DNA from 3 places in the Lysinibacillus fusiformis genome. Region 1 is predicted to be linked to each of the others. Evidence: a T-box and tRNA genes for the amino acid it is inferred to sense, from the RefSeq annotation. Region 1 holds a T-box; the other regions hold tRNA genes.
The links. A T-box is a leader RNA that pairs with one kind of tRNA and senses whether it is charged. The one in region 1 lies ahead of leuS (leucine--tRNA ligase), so its partner is inferred to be a tRNA-Leu.

Region 1 (4,190 bases):
TAAGGAACTATTATTTGAACTGCACTCAGATAGCTGGGTGTAGTTTTTTCCTCATTTATCGCTATAAGGTTACTCCAAATTAAAAAATGTACATCACTAAAATTGAATTTAGTAATGTACATTTTTAATTTATATTTCTTTATTTCACGACAATATTGACAAGTTTGCCTGGAATAACGATGATTTTCACTAAGTTCTTCCCTGCCATGTATTCTTGAACTTTTTCATCAGCAAGCGCTACTTTTTCGATATCCTCTTTTGACGCTTCTTTCGGTACAACAATTTTCGCACGTACTTTACCAGCCACTTGCACGGCAATTTCCACTTCATCATCTACAAGTTTCGTTTCATCATATGTTGGCCATTGCTCGTATGAAAGTGTTGATTTATGCCCTAATCGTTGCCATAGTTCTTCTGCAATATGCGGAGCGATTGGTGCTAGCATTTTAACAAAGCCTTCAGCATAAGCCGTTGGAATCACATCTGCTTTATAGCAATCATTGATAAAGACCATCATTTGTGAAATAGCTGTGTTAAAGCGGATGCCTTCATAATCCTCTGTCACTTTTTTCACTGTTTGGTGGTATGCTTTTTCAAGTGATTGATCGTTAGACACTTGGATTTTTGCTGACATTGCGCCATCTTCTTCATTGACAAATAGACGCCAGATACGGTCTAAGAAGCGGCGTGCTCCATCTAAACCATTTGTAGACCATGCAACAGATGCCTCAAGTGGTCCCATGAACATTTCATATAAACGTAATGTATCGGCACCATGTGACGAAATGATTTCATCTGGGTTGACGACATTGCCTTTCGATTTAGACATTTTCTCGTTACCTTCACCTAGAATCATTCCTTGGTTAAATAATTTTTGGAATGGCTCTTTCGTATGAACAACGCCTAAATCATACAGAACTTTATGCCAGAAGCGAGCGTAAAGTAAATGCAATACGGCATGCTCCGCGCCACCAATATAAATATCAACTGGTAACCATCGTTTTAGTAACGCTGGATCTGCAATGGCTTCTGTATTTGTAGGATCGATATAGCGTAAGAAGTACCAGCTAGAACCTGCCCACTGTGGCATTGTATTTGTTTCACGACGTCCTTTTTTGCCTGTTTCTGGATCGACAACATTCACCCATTCAGCAATATTAGCTAGCGGTGATTCACCAGTACCCGATGGACGAATATTATCTGTTTTTGGCAGCATTAATGGTAATTCTGATTCTGGAACTGGCGTAATCGTGCCATCTTCCCAATGAATCATTGGAATTGGTTCACCCCAATAACGCTGACGAGAGAATAACCAGTCACGTAGACGATAAGAAGTTTTCTTCTCTCCTACACCTTTTTCCTCTAACCATTCAATGGCTTTTGCAATGCCATCTGTTTTATTTAAGCCATTAAGGAATTCAGAGTTAATATGTTGACCATCACCTGTAAATGCTTCTTTACTAATGTCTCCACCTTCAAGTACAGGAACGATGTCTAAGCCAAATTCAGTCGCAAATTCATAGTCACGCTCGTCATGTGCTGGCACCGCCATAATAGCACCTGTACCATAAGACACTAACACATAGTCAGCAATCCAAATCGGCACTTTTTTACCGTTAATCGGATTCACTGCATAAGCACCTGTAAATACGCCAGTTTTTTCTTTCGCTAAATCTGTACGCTCTAGGTCAGATTTCATTTTAACTTTCTCTAAATAAGTCTCAACAGCTTGGCGTTGGTCAGCTGTTGTAATTTGTTCCACTAATTTATGCTCTGGTGCAAGCACACAGTATGTAGCACCAAATAATGTATCAGGGCGTGTTGTGAAAACGGTGAAGTTTTGATCTGAACCGTCAATGGTAAATGTCACTTCTGCCCCTTCTGAACGGCCAATCCAATTGCGCTGCATATCTTTAATAGACTCAGGCCAATCAACTTCTTCTAGGTCATCGATTAAACGATCAGCATAGGCTGTAATTTTAAGCATCCATTGCTTCATTGGTCGGCGTTCTACTGGATGACCACCACGCTCTGATTTCCCATCAATCACTTCTTCGTTAGCTAATACCGTGCCAAGTGCTGGACACCAGTTAACAGCCACTTCATCCACATAAGCTAAACCTTTCTTATAAAGCTGGATAAAAATCCATTGTGTCCATTTATAATACTCTGGATCAGTCGTGTTAATTTCACGATCCCAATCATAGCTGAAGCCTAGCTCTTGAATTTGACGTTTAAATGTCGCAATATTTTTAGCTGTAAATTCAGCTGGATCATTCCCTGTATCAAGTGCATATTGCTCAGCTGGTAAACCGAAAGCATCCCAGCCCATTGGATGTAGTACATTGTAGCCTTGCATACGTTTAAAGCGCGATAGAATATCAGTTGCCGTATACCCTTCTGGATGGCCTACATGGAGTCCTGCGCCAGACGGATATGGGAACATATCTAATGCGTAAAATTTAGGCTTCTCTATTTCATTTTCAGTTTTGAATGTTTTGTTATCAGCCCAATATTGCTGCCACTTTTTTTCAATTTGTTCATGATTAAAACTCATTCTTTTTCCTCCTTCGATTGATCATGCTGCTCTCCATCATAATTGACAAAATATTTAAAAAACAAAAAAACTCGCCCCATTCTTAAAGAAGGGACGAGAGAATTTGTACTCCCGCGGTACCACCCAGATTAGTGATTACACTCGGCTCAAGCTTCCTTAACGCGGAAGAAACGACACACGCTGTTTCACGCGGGCAGACTCAGAAGGCGAGTTCAACTTGCTTTCTTACTAGCTCCCACCAACCGCTAGCTCTCTAAAAAGAACCACAAATCTACTATTCCTCATCACAGTCTTTACATGATATTGCATTTATTCTAATGGAAAGTATTGAAAAGCACAAGCCTTTGTTTACAGCTTACCCATTACTGAACAATTAATTCCTTTTTTTCCTTAGGCTTTGATAAATCCTTGCATTCATGAAATGCAAAATGCTGACATCCGATACATTGATTTGCGTTCAAATAATTGAAAGCCTTTGTAATCGCTTCTCCAGTATGTTGATAAAAATGTTGCGCACCTATTTTATCGTAAAGACCATTGTGCTGAAGAGCATCCTTTAAATCACCTTGCACACCCGTTACCAAAACAGTACCGCCCTGTGCTTTATAGTTTTCAATGATATTGCTAAAATATGCCTCTCCAGTAGAATCCATAAAGGGCACTTTCCCCATTCGTAATATCAAAACTCTTGGTTGCTGATGCAAAGTACTTTCAATTGTTTGTTCAAACATTTGTGCAGCACCAAAGAACAACGGCCCTTCAATTGTGTACATACTAATTTGCGGGCAATCATGCTGCTGATGCACAACATGTGGCTGTACCTTCTCACTTTTATTCGAATGGTCTGGAAGTACCTTCGTGACAACAAGCTTTTCACTCATGCGTTTCGCAAATAATAGCACAGCCAGCACAAGCCCCACTTCAACTGCTAATGTGAGACTAGTGAATACCGTTAATAAAAAGGTAATCAATAACACCAGTGAATCGCCTGATTTTAATTTTACGATATGTGCAAAATGATGTCGTTCACTCATATTCCAAGCTACGACCATCAAAACCGGAGCCATACTTGCTAACGGAATATGAGATGCATACGGAGCTAATAACAATAATGTGATTAAAACAAACACACCATGTATGATACCCGACATAGGAGATACTGCCCCTGTTTTTATATTGGTCGCTGTGCGTGCGATGGCCCCTGTTGCTGGAATACCACCGAACAAAGGCGTCACAATATTAGCAATCCCCTGACCAATTAGCTCACGATTACTGTTATGCTTACTATTTGTCATCCCATCCGCAACAACTGCAGATAATAGAGACTCAATGCCACCTAGCATCGCAATGACAAATGCTGGACCAATAAGTTGTTGTAATCGTTCAAGCGTGATGTTCGGTAAGGCAAAATGAGGTAATGTATTAGGAATTTGACCATAAGCTGTTGCAATGGTAGCAACTTGTCCTGAAAAGAAGAAAGTTGCCACAAGTGTAGAGACAACGATACCCGCTAATGCACCAGGAACCTTTGGAAAAAATTTTGGTGTGATCAATATTGTCACCAAGCATAGGACGGCAGTAAGAATACTATACATATTTGTCGTACCAAGCTGCTTCATGATTTCCTGAATAT
Region 2 (4,190 bases), 650 kb from region 1:
TATTAAACGAGCTTACTACTGACACAGCTTACGTGATTGTCAACGAAGCGGGGGCGTCTGTTTATTCAGCGTCTGATATTGCACGTGCAGAATTTCCTGATTTACAGGTTGAGCAACGTAGTGCTGTCTCCATTGCACGTCGCTTACAGGATCCTTTATCAGAGTTAGTGAAAATTGAACCAAAAGCGGTGGGAGTAGGTCAATATCAGCATGATGTTTCTCAAAAAAAGTTAAATGAATCGCTAACTTTTATAGTAGAAACGGCTGTTAACCAAGTTGGTGTTGACGTAAACACTGCTTCTTCATCACTCTTACAATACGTTTCTGGTTTATCAAAAACTGTCGCAGAGAATATCGTGAAGATGCGAGAGGAAAATGGTCAATTTACTACGCGTGCGCAATTAAAGAAGATTCCAAGGTTAGGTGCTAAAACGTATGAACAAGCTATTGGTTTCTTGCGTGTCCCTGAAGCAAAAAATCCGTTTGATGCTACAGGTATTCATCCTGAGAGCTATAGCCTTGCTGAGCAAATATTAGCAGAGGCACAGATAGATAAGAAAGAGTTAGGGACTCAGAGTGCAGAGGAAGCTATTGCAGCCCTAAATATCCAAAAGTTAAGTGATGTGCTTGGGGTAGGAGTTGTGACAATTCAAGATATCGTGGATACTTTAATGAAACCAAATCGTGACCCACGTGATGCTTTCCCACAACCATTGCTTAAAACGGATGTATTAAAAATGGAAGATTTAAAAGTAGGTATGGAATTGCAGGGCACAGTAAGAAATGTAGTCGATTTCGGTGCATTTGTTGATATTGGCGTGAAGCAAGATGGACTTGTGCATATTTCTAAACTACAAAATAAACGTATTAAACATCCATTAGAAGTTGTGGCGCTTGGGGATATTGTAACCGTCTGGGTAGAGCAAATAGATGTAACGAAAGGACGTATCTCTTTAACGATGCTTCCACCTAAAAATCAAACATTAGATTGAGTAATAAATTTTTACCACACTGTCTATACTACGCAGTGTGGTATTCTTGTTGTTAGAGGTGATTACTTTGGACAATCTAGAATTACAAGAGCTTGTTCGTCGCTTATCTTTGGAAAGCTTTCAGAAACCTTTTCTGCATCAAGCCTACTTTAATGCAAGATTACGCTCAACAGGAGGACGATATCTTTTACAATCTCATAATATTGAGGTTAATCCTAAAGCCTATGAATTATACGGTTTGGAAGAGATTCATGGTATTGTTCTCCACGAATTATGCCATTATCATCTACATATTGAAGGTAAAGGGTATCAGCATCGAGATAAAGATTTTCGAGAATTGTTAAGGAAAGTAGATGCCCCCCGATTTTGCTCAGTTTTACAATCCCCTAAAACTACAGTTGAAAAACACCGACGACGCTATACATATACTTGTGTCAATTGCCACCAATTATATGTACGGAAAATTAAAATGAATGTTGAAAAGTATTGCTGTAGTAAGTGTTTGGGGAAATTAAAATTAGTGGAATAAAAAAACTTTAAAAAATAGTTGACGTTTTATTGAGTTGTCCCTATAATAGTAAAAGTCGACAAGATAACGGCGACAACATACCATAAATTATTCCGAAGTAGCTCAGTTGGTAGTAGCACCTGACTGTTAATCAGGTTGTCGCAGGTTCGAGTCCTGCCTTCGGAGCCATGGCCCCTTGGTCAAGTGGTTAAGACACCGCCCTTTCACGGCGGTAACACGGGTTCGAATCCCGTAGGGGTCATTTTTTCATAATTTAATGTAAATAACATTTTGGTCCCGTGGTGTAGCGGTTAACATGCCTGCCTGTCACGCAGGAGATCGCCGGTTCGATCCCGGTCGGGACCGCCACTTATTGGGGTATAGCCAAGCGGTAAGGCAACGGATTTTGATTCCGTCATGCCTAGGTTCGAATCCTAGTACCCCAGCCATTCATTTCTTAATCCGAGCCATTAGCTCAGTTGGTAGAGCATCTGACTTTTAATCAGAGGGTCGAAGGTTCGAGTCCTTCATGGCTCATCTCTTTAAGAAAAAGAGTTGACTTTTCGAATTATCATAGTATAATGAGAAAGTTACTAATCGAATGCGGTCGTGGCGGAACGGCAGACGCGCTAGGTTGAGGGCCTAGTGGGGGCAACCCCGTGGAGGTTCAAGTCCTCTCGGCCGCACCAAGTCAATTAATTTCATAAGCGCCCGTAGCTCAATTGGATAGAGCGTCTGACTACGGATCAGAAGGTTGTGGGTTCGACTCCTGCCGGGCGCGCCATTTTTAAAAAAATATATGCGGGTGTAGTTTAATGGTAAAACCTCAGCCTTCCAAGCTGATGTCGTGAGTTCGATTCTCATCACCCGCTCCAAAAAAAGTGTTGACAACCGATTGGTTGGTATGATAGACTAAAGTAGTTGTCTGAACGGACAACGGCATGAACCTTGAAAACTGAACAAGCAAAACGTAATCAATAAAGTTTTAAGTAACTAGCTTCGGCGAGTGAAAGAAACAAAAATTTTGGACATCAAAATTGATGCCAGCAAAACAATTTGAGCTAATCAAATTTCTTTTATGGAGAGTTTGATCCTGGCTCAGGACGAACGCTGGCGGCGTGCCTAATACATGCAAGTCGAGCGAACAGAGAAGGAGCTTGCTCCTTCGACGTTAGCGGCGGACGGGTGAGTAACACGTGGGCAACCTACCCTATAGTTTGGGATAACTCCGGGAAACCGGGGCTAATACCGAATAACTTGTTTCACCTCATGGTGAAACACTGAAAGACGGTTTCGGCTGTCGCTATAGGATGGGCCCGCGGCGCATTAGCTAGTTGGTGAGGTAACGGCTCACCAAGGCGACGATGCGTAGCCGACCTGAGAGGGTGATCGGCCACACTGGGACTGAGACACGGCCCAGACTCCTACGGGAGGCAGCAGTAGGGAATCTTCCACAATGGGCGAAAGCCTGATGGAGCAACGCCGCGTGAGTGAAGAAGGATTTCGGTTCGTAAAACTCTGTTGTAAGGGAAGAACAAGTACAGTAGTAACTGGCTGTACCTTGACGGTACCTTATTAGAAAGCCACGGCTAACTACGTGCCAGCAGCCGCGGTAATACGTAGGTGGCAAGCGTTGTCCGGAATTATTGGGCGTAAAGCGCGCGCAGGTGGTTTCTTAAGTCTGATGTGAAAGCCCACGGCTCAACCGTGGAGGGTCATTGGAAACTGGGAGACTTGAGTGCAGAAGAGGATAGTGGAATTCCAAGTGTAGCGGTGAAATGCGTAGAGATTTGGAGGAACACCAGTGGCGAAGGCGACTATCTGGTCTGTAACTGACACTGAGGCGCGAAAGCGTGGGGAGCAAACAGGATTAGATACCCTGGTAGTCCACGCCGTAAACGATGAGTGCTAAGTGTTAGGGGGTTTCCGCCCCTTAGTGCTGCAGCTAACGCATTAAGCACTCCGCCTGGGGAGTACGGTCGCAAGACTGAAACTCAAAGGAATTGACGGGGGCCCGCACAAGCGGTGGAGCATGTGGTTTAATTCGAAGCAACGCGAAGAACCTTACCAGGTCTTGACATCCCGTTGACCACTGTAGAGATATAGTTTCCCCTTCGGGGGCAACGGTGACAGGTGGTGCATGGTTGTCGTCAGCTCGTGTCGTGAGATGTTGGGTTAAGTCCCGCAACGAGCGCAACCCTTGATCTTAGTTGCCATCATTTAGTTGGGCACTCTAAGGTGACTGCCGGTGACAAACCGGAGGAAGGTGGGGATGACGTCAAATCATCATGCCCCTTATGACCTGGGCTACACACGTGCTACAATGGACGATACAAACGGTTGCCAACTCGCGAGAGGGAGCTAATCCGATAAAGTCGTTCTCAGTTCGGATTGTAGGCTGCAACTCGCCTACATGAAGCCGGAATCGCTAGTAATCGCGGATCAGCATGCCGCGGTGAATACGTTCCCGGGCCTTGTACACACCGCCCGTCACACCACGAGAGTTTGTAACACCCGAAGTCGGTGAGGTAACCTTTTGGAGCCAGCCGCCGAAGGTGGGATAGATGATTGGGGTGAAGTCGTAACAAGGTAGCCGTATCGGAAGGTGCGGCTGGATCACCTCCTTTCTAAGGATTATTTCGGAATACAAACCTTGGGTTTGTAAGATTACGTTTTGCGTTCAGTTTTGA
Region 3 (4,190 bases), 1.4 Mb from region 1:
GATGGACAACAGGTTGATATTCCTGTACCACCTCCTCACCGTTTGAGAAATGGGGGGACGCAGTAGGATAGGGTAAGCGCGCTGTTGGATATGCGCGTCCAAGCAGTAAGGCGTGTGTGTAGGCAAATCCGCACACTGTAACGTTGAGCTGTGATGGCGAGTCCGTATGGACGAAGTTCCTGATTTCACACTGCCAAGAAAAGCCTCTATCGAGGTGAGAGGTGCCCGTACCGCAAACCGACACAGGTAGTCGAGGAGAGAATCCTAAGGTGTGCGAGAGAACTCTCGTTAAGGAACTCGGCAAAATGACCCCGTAACTTCGGGAGAAGGGGTGCTCTTGAGCGTGCAAGCGCATGAGAGCCGCAGTGAATAGGCCCAGGCGACTGTTTAGCAAAAACACAGGTCTCTGCAAAACCGTAAGGTGACGTATAGGGGCTGACGCCTGCCCGGTGCTGGAAGGTTAAGAGGAGTGGTTAGCGCAAGCGAAGCTGCGAATTGAAGCCCCAGTAAACGGCGGCCGTAACTATAACGGTCCTAAGGTAGCGAAATTCCTTGTCGGGTAAGTTCCGACCCGCACGAAAGGCGTAACGATCTGGGCACTGTCTCAACGAGAGACTCGGTGAAATTATAGTACCTGTGAAGATGCAGGTTACCCGCGACAGGACGGAAAGACCCCGTGGAGCTTTACTGTAGCCTGATATTGAATTTTGGTACAACTTGTACAGGATAGGTAGGAGCCAGAGATCTCGGAGCGCCAGCTTCGAAGGAGGCGTCGGTGGGATACTACCCTGGTTGTATTGAAATTCTAACCCATGCCCCTTAGCGGGGCAGGAGACAGTGTCAGGCGGACAGTTTGACTGGGGCGGTCGCCTCCTAAAAGGTAACGGAGGCGCCCAAAGGTTCCCTCAGAATGGTTGGAAATCATTCGTAGAGTGTAAAGGCACAAGGGAGCTTGACTGCGAGACCTACAAGTCGAGCAGGGTCGAAAGACGGGCTTAGTGATCCGGTGGTTCCGCATGGAAGGGCCATCGCTCAACGGATAAAAGCTACCCCGGGGATAACAGGCTTATCTCCCCCAAGAGTCCACATCGACGGGGAGGTTTGGCACCTCGATGTCGGCTCATCGCATCCTGGGGCTGTAGTCGGTCCCAAGGGTTGGGCTGTTCGCCCATTAAAGCGGTACGCGAGCTGGGTTCAGAACGTCGTGAGACAGTTCGGTCCCTATCCGTCGTGGGCGTAGGAAATTTGAGAGGAGCTGTCCTTAGTACGAGAGGACCGGGATGGACACACCGCTGGTGTACCAGTTGTCTTGCCAAAGGCATCGCTGGGTAGCTATGTGTGGACGGGATAAGTGCTGAAAGCATCTAAGCATGAAGCCCCCCTCAAGATGAGATTTCCCATTACGCAAGTAAGTAAGATCCCTCAAAGACGATGAGGTAGATAGGTTCGAGGTGGAAGTGTGGTGACACATGGAGCTGACGAATACTAATCGATCGAGGACTTAACCAAAACGTTTGAACCATTCAATGTACCGTTTATCCAGTTTTGAAAGAACAAGAAAGTTTTGAAAAAAGCTTGCATTTATACTAAAATATGTTATAATAAATCTTGTCTTTTGAAAAGTCTAGTGATGATGGCAAAGAGGCCACACCCGTTCCCATACCGAACACGGAAGTTAAGCTCTTTAGCGCCGATGGTAGTTGGGGGCTTCCCCCTGTGAGAGTAGGACGTCGCTAGGCATATTACCCAGGAGGATTAGCTCAGCTGGGAGAGCATCTGCCTTACAAGCAGAGGGTCGGCGGTTCGAGCCCGTCATCCTCCACCATATGCCGGTTTAGCTCAGCAGGTAGAGCAACTGACTTGTAATCAGTAGGTCGTGGGTTCGATTCCTATAGCCGGCACCATTTTTTCGAGCCATTAGCTCAGTTGGTAGAGCATCTGACTTTTAATCAGAGGGTCGAAGGTTCGAGTCCTTCATGGCTCACCATTTTTAAAATAATAATAAGCGGGTGTGGCGGAATTGGCAGACGCACTAGACTTAGGATCTAGCGCCGCAAGGCGTGGGGGTTCGACTCCCTTCACCCGCACCATTATTTTCATTGCCAGATAAAAAAACTTATGCACATGCGGAAGTAGTTCAGTGGTAGAACACCACCTTGCCAAGGTGGGGGTCGCGAGTTCGAACCTCGTCTTCCGCTCCAAATGTGCCGGGGTGGCGGAACTGGCAGACGCACAGGACTTAAAATCCTGCGGTAGGTGACTACCGTACCGGTTCGATTCCGGTCCTCGGCACCATTTTAAATGCGCCCGTAGCTCAATTGGATAGAGCGTCTGACTACGGATCAGAAGGTTATGGGTTCGACTCCTGTCGGGCGCGCCAAAAGAACAACGGGAAGTAGCTCAGCTTGGTAGAGCACTTGGTTTGGGACCAAGGGGTCGCAGGTTCGAATCCTGTCTTCCCGACCATTTCCTATAAATTATGGGGCCTTAGCTCAGCTGGGAGAGCGCCTGCCTTGCACGCAGGAGGTCAGCGGTTCGATCCCGCTAGGCTCCACCAAGTCAACTTATGAACCTTGAAAACTGAACAAGCAAAACGTAATCAATAAAGTTTTAAGTAGCTAGCTTCTGCTAGTGAACGAAACAAAAATTTTGGACATCAAAATTGATGCCAGCAAAACAATTTGAGCTAATCAAATTTCTTTTATGGAGAGTTTGATCCTGGCTCAGGACGAACGCTGGCGGCGTGCCTAATACATGCAAGTCGAGCGAACAGAGAAGGAGCTTGCTCCTTCGACGTTAGCGGCGGACGGGTGAGTAACACGTGGGCAACCTACCCTATAGTTTGGGATAACTCCGGGAAACCGGGGCTAATACCGAATAATTTATTTCACCTCATGGTGAAACACTGAAAGACGGTTTCGGCTGTCGCTATAGGATGGGCCCGCGGCGCATTAGCTAGTTGGTGAGGTAACGGCTCACCAAGGCGACGATGCGTAGCCGACCTGAGAGGGTGATCGGCCACACTGGGACTGAGACACGGCCCAGACTCCTACGGGAGGCAGCAGTAGGGAATCTTCCACAATGGGCGAAAGCCTGATGGAGCAACGCCGCGTGAGTGAAGAAGGATTTCGGTTCGTAAAACTCTGTTGTAAGGGAAGAACAAGTACAGTAGTAACTGGCTGTACCTTGACGGTACCTTATTAGAAAGCCACGGCTAACTACGTGCCAGCAGCCGCGGTAATACGTAGGTGGCAAGCGTTGTCCGGAATTATTGGGCGTAAAGCGCGCGCAGGTGGTTTCTTAAGTCTGATGTGAAAGCCCACGGCTCAACCGTGGAGGGTCATTGGAAACTGGGAGACTTGAGTGCAGAAGAGGATAGTGGAATTCCAAGTGTAGCGGTGAAATGCGTAGAGATTTGGAGGAACACCAGTGGCGAAGGCGACTATCTGGTCTGTAACTGACACTGAGGCGCGAAAGCGTGGGGAGCAAACAGGATTAGATACCCTGGTAGTCCACGCCGTAAACGATGAGTGCTAAGTGTTAGGGGGTTTCCGCCCCTTAGTGCTGCAGCTAACGCATTAAGCACTCCGCCTGGGGAGTACGGTCGCAAGACTGAAACTCAAAGGAATTGACGGGGGCCCGCACAAGCGGTGGAGCATGTGGTTTAATTCGAAGCAACGCGAAGAACCTTACCAGGTCTTGACATCCCGTTGACCACTGTAGAGATATGGTTTCCCCTTCGGGGGCAACGGTGACAGGTGGTGCATGGTTGTCGTCAGCTCGTGTCGTGAGATGTTGGGTTAAGTCCCGCAACGAGCGCAACCCTTGATCTTAGTTGCCATCATTTAGTTGGGCACTCTAAGGTGACTGCCGGTGACAAACCGGAGGAAGGTGGGGATGACGTCAAATCATCATGCCCCTTATGACCTGGGCTACACACGTGCTACAATGGACGATACAAACGGTTGCCAACTCGCGAGAGGGAGCTAATCCGATAAAGTCGTTCTCAGTTCGGATTGTAGGCTGCAACTCGCCTACATGAAGCCGGAATCGCTAGTAATCGCGGATCAGCATGCCGCGGTGAATACGTTCCCGGGCCTTGTACACACCGCCCGTCACACCACGAGAGTTTGTAACACCCGAAGTCGGTGAGGTAACCTTTTGGAGCCAGCCGCCGAAGGTGGGATAGA

Region 2: it encodes a tRNA-Leu, which carries the amino acid that the T-box ahead of leuS (leucine--tRNA ligase) is inferred to sense. The anticodon was not compared.
Region 3: it encodes a tRNA-Leu, which carries the amino acid that the T-box ahead of leuS (leucine--tRNA ligase) is inferred to sense. The anticodon was not compared.

The regions. Positions count from the first base shown of each region.
Region 1 is NZ_CP070490.1:567,853-572,042, forward strand. It holds gene leuS (leucine--tRNA ligase) at 140-2,557, opposite strand; T-box leader at 2,644-2,854, opposite strand; gene JTI58_RS02745 (SulP family inorganic anion transporter) at 2,920-4,190, opposite strand, start outside.
Region 2 is NZ_CP070490.1:1,221,626-1,225,815, reverse strand. It holds gene JTI58_RS06100 (Tex family protein) at 1-992, shown strand, start outside; gene JTI58_RS06095 (SprT family protein) at 1,060-1,521, shown strand; tRNA gene JTI58_RS06090 (tRNA-Asn) at 1,613-1,689, shown strand; tRNA gene JTI58_RS06085 (tRNA-Glu) at 1,691-1,762, shown strand; tRNA gene JTI58_RS06080 (tRNA-Asp) at 1,794-1,869, shown strand; tRNA gene JTI58_RS06075 (tRNA-Gln) at 1,875-1,949, shown strand; tRNA gene JTI58_RS06070 (tRNA-Lys) at 1,965-2,037, shown strand; tRNA gene JTI58_RS06065 (tRNA-Leu) at 2,104-2,189, shown strand; tRNA gene JTI58_RS06060 (tRNA-Arg) at 2,208-2,284, shown strand; tRNA gene JTI58_RS06055 (tRNA-Gly) at 2,302-2,375, shown strand; rRNA gene JTI58_RS06050 (16S ribosomal RNA) at 2,576-4,127, shown strand.
Region 3 is NZ_CP070490.1:1,922,372-1,926,561, forward strand. It holds rRNA gene JTI58_RS09515 (23S ribosomal RNA) at 1-1,509, shown strand, start outside; rRNA gene rrf (5S ribosomal RNA) at 1,624-1,739, shown strand; tRNA gene JTI58_RS09525 (tRNA-Val) at 1,750-1,825, shown strand; tRNA gene JTI58_RS09530 (tRNA-Thr) at 1,829-1,904, shown strand; tRNA gene JTI58_RS09535 (tRNA-Lys) at 1,912-1,987, shown strand; tRNA gene JTI58_RS09540 (tRNA-Leu) at 2,006-2,090, shown strand; tRNA gene JTI58_RS09545 (tRNA-Gly) at 2,127-2,201, shown strand; tRNA gene JTI58_RS09550 (tRNA-Leu) at 2,207-2,295, shown strand; tRNA gene JTI58_RS09555 (tRNA-Arg) at 2,304-2,380, shown strand; tRNA gene JTI58_RS09560 (tRNA-Pro) at 2,390-2,466, shown strand; tRNA gene JTI58_RS09565 (tRNA-Ala) at 2,482-2,557, shown strand; rRNA gene JTI58_RS09570 (16S ribosomal RNA) at 2,701-4,190, shown strand, end outside.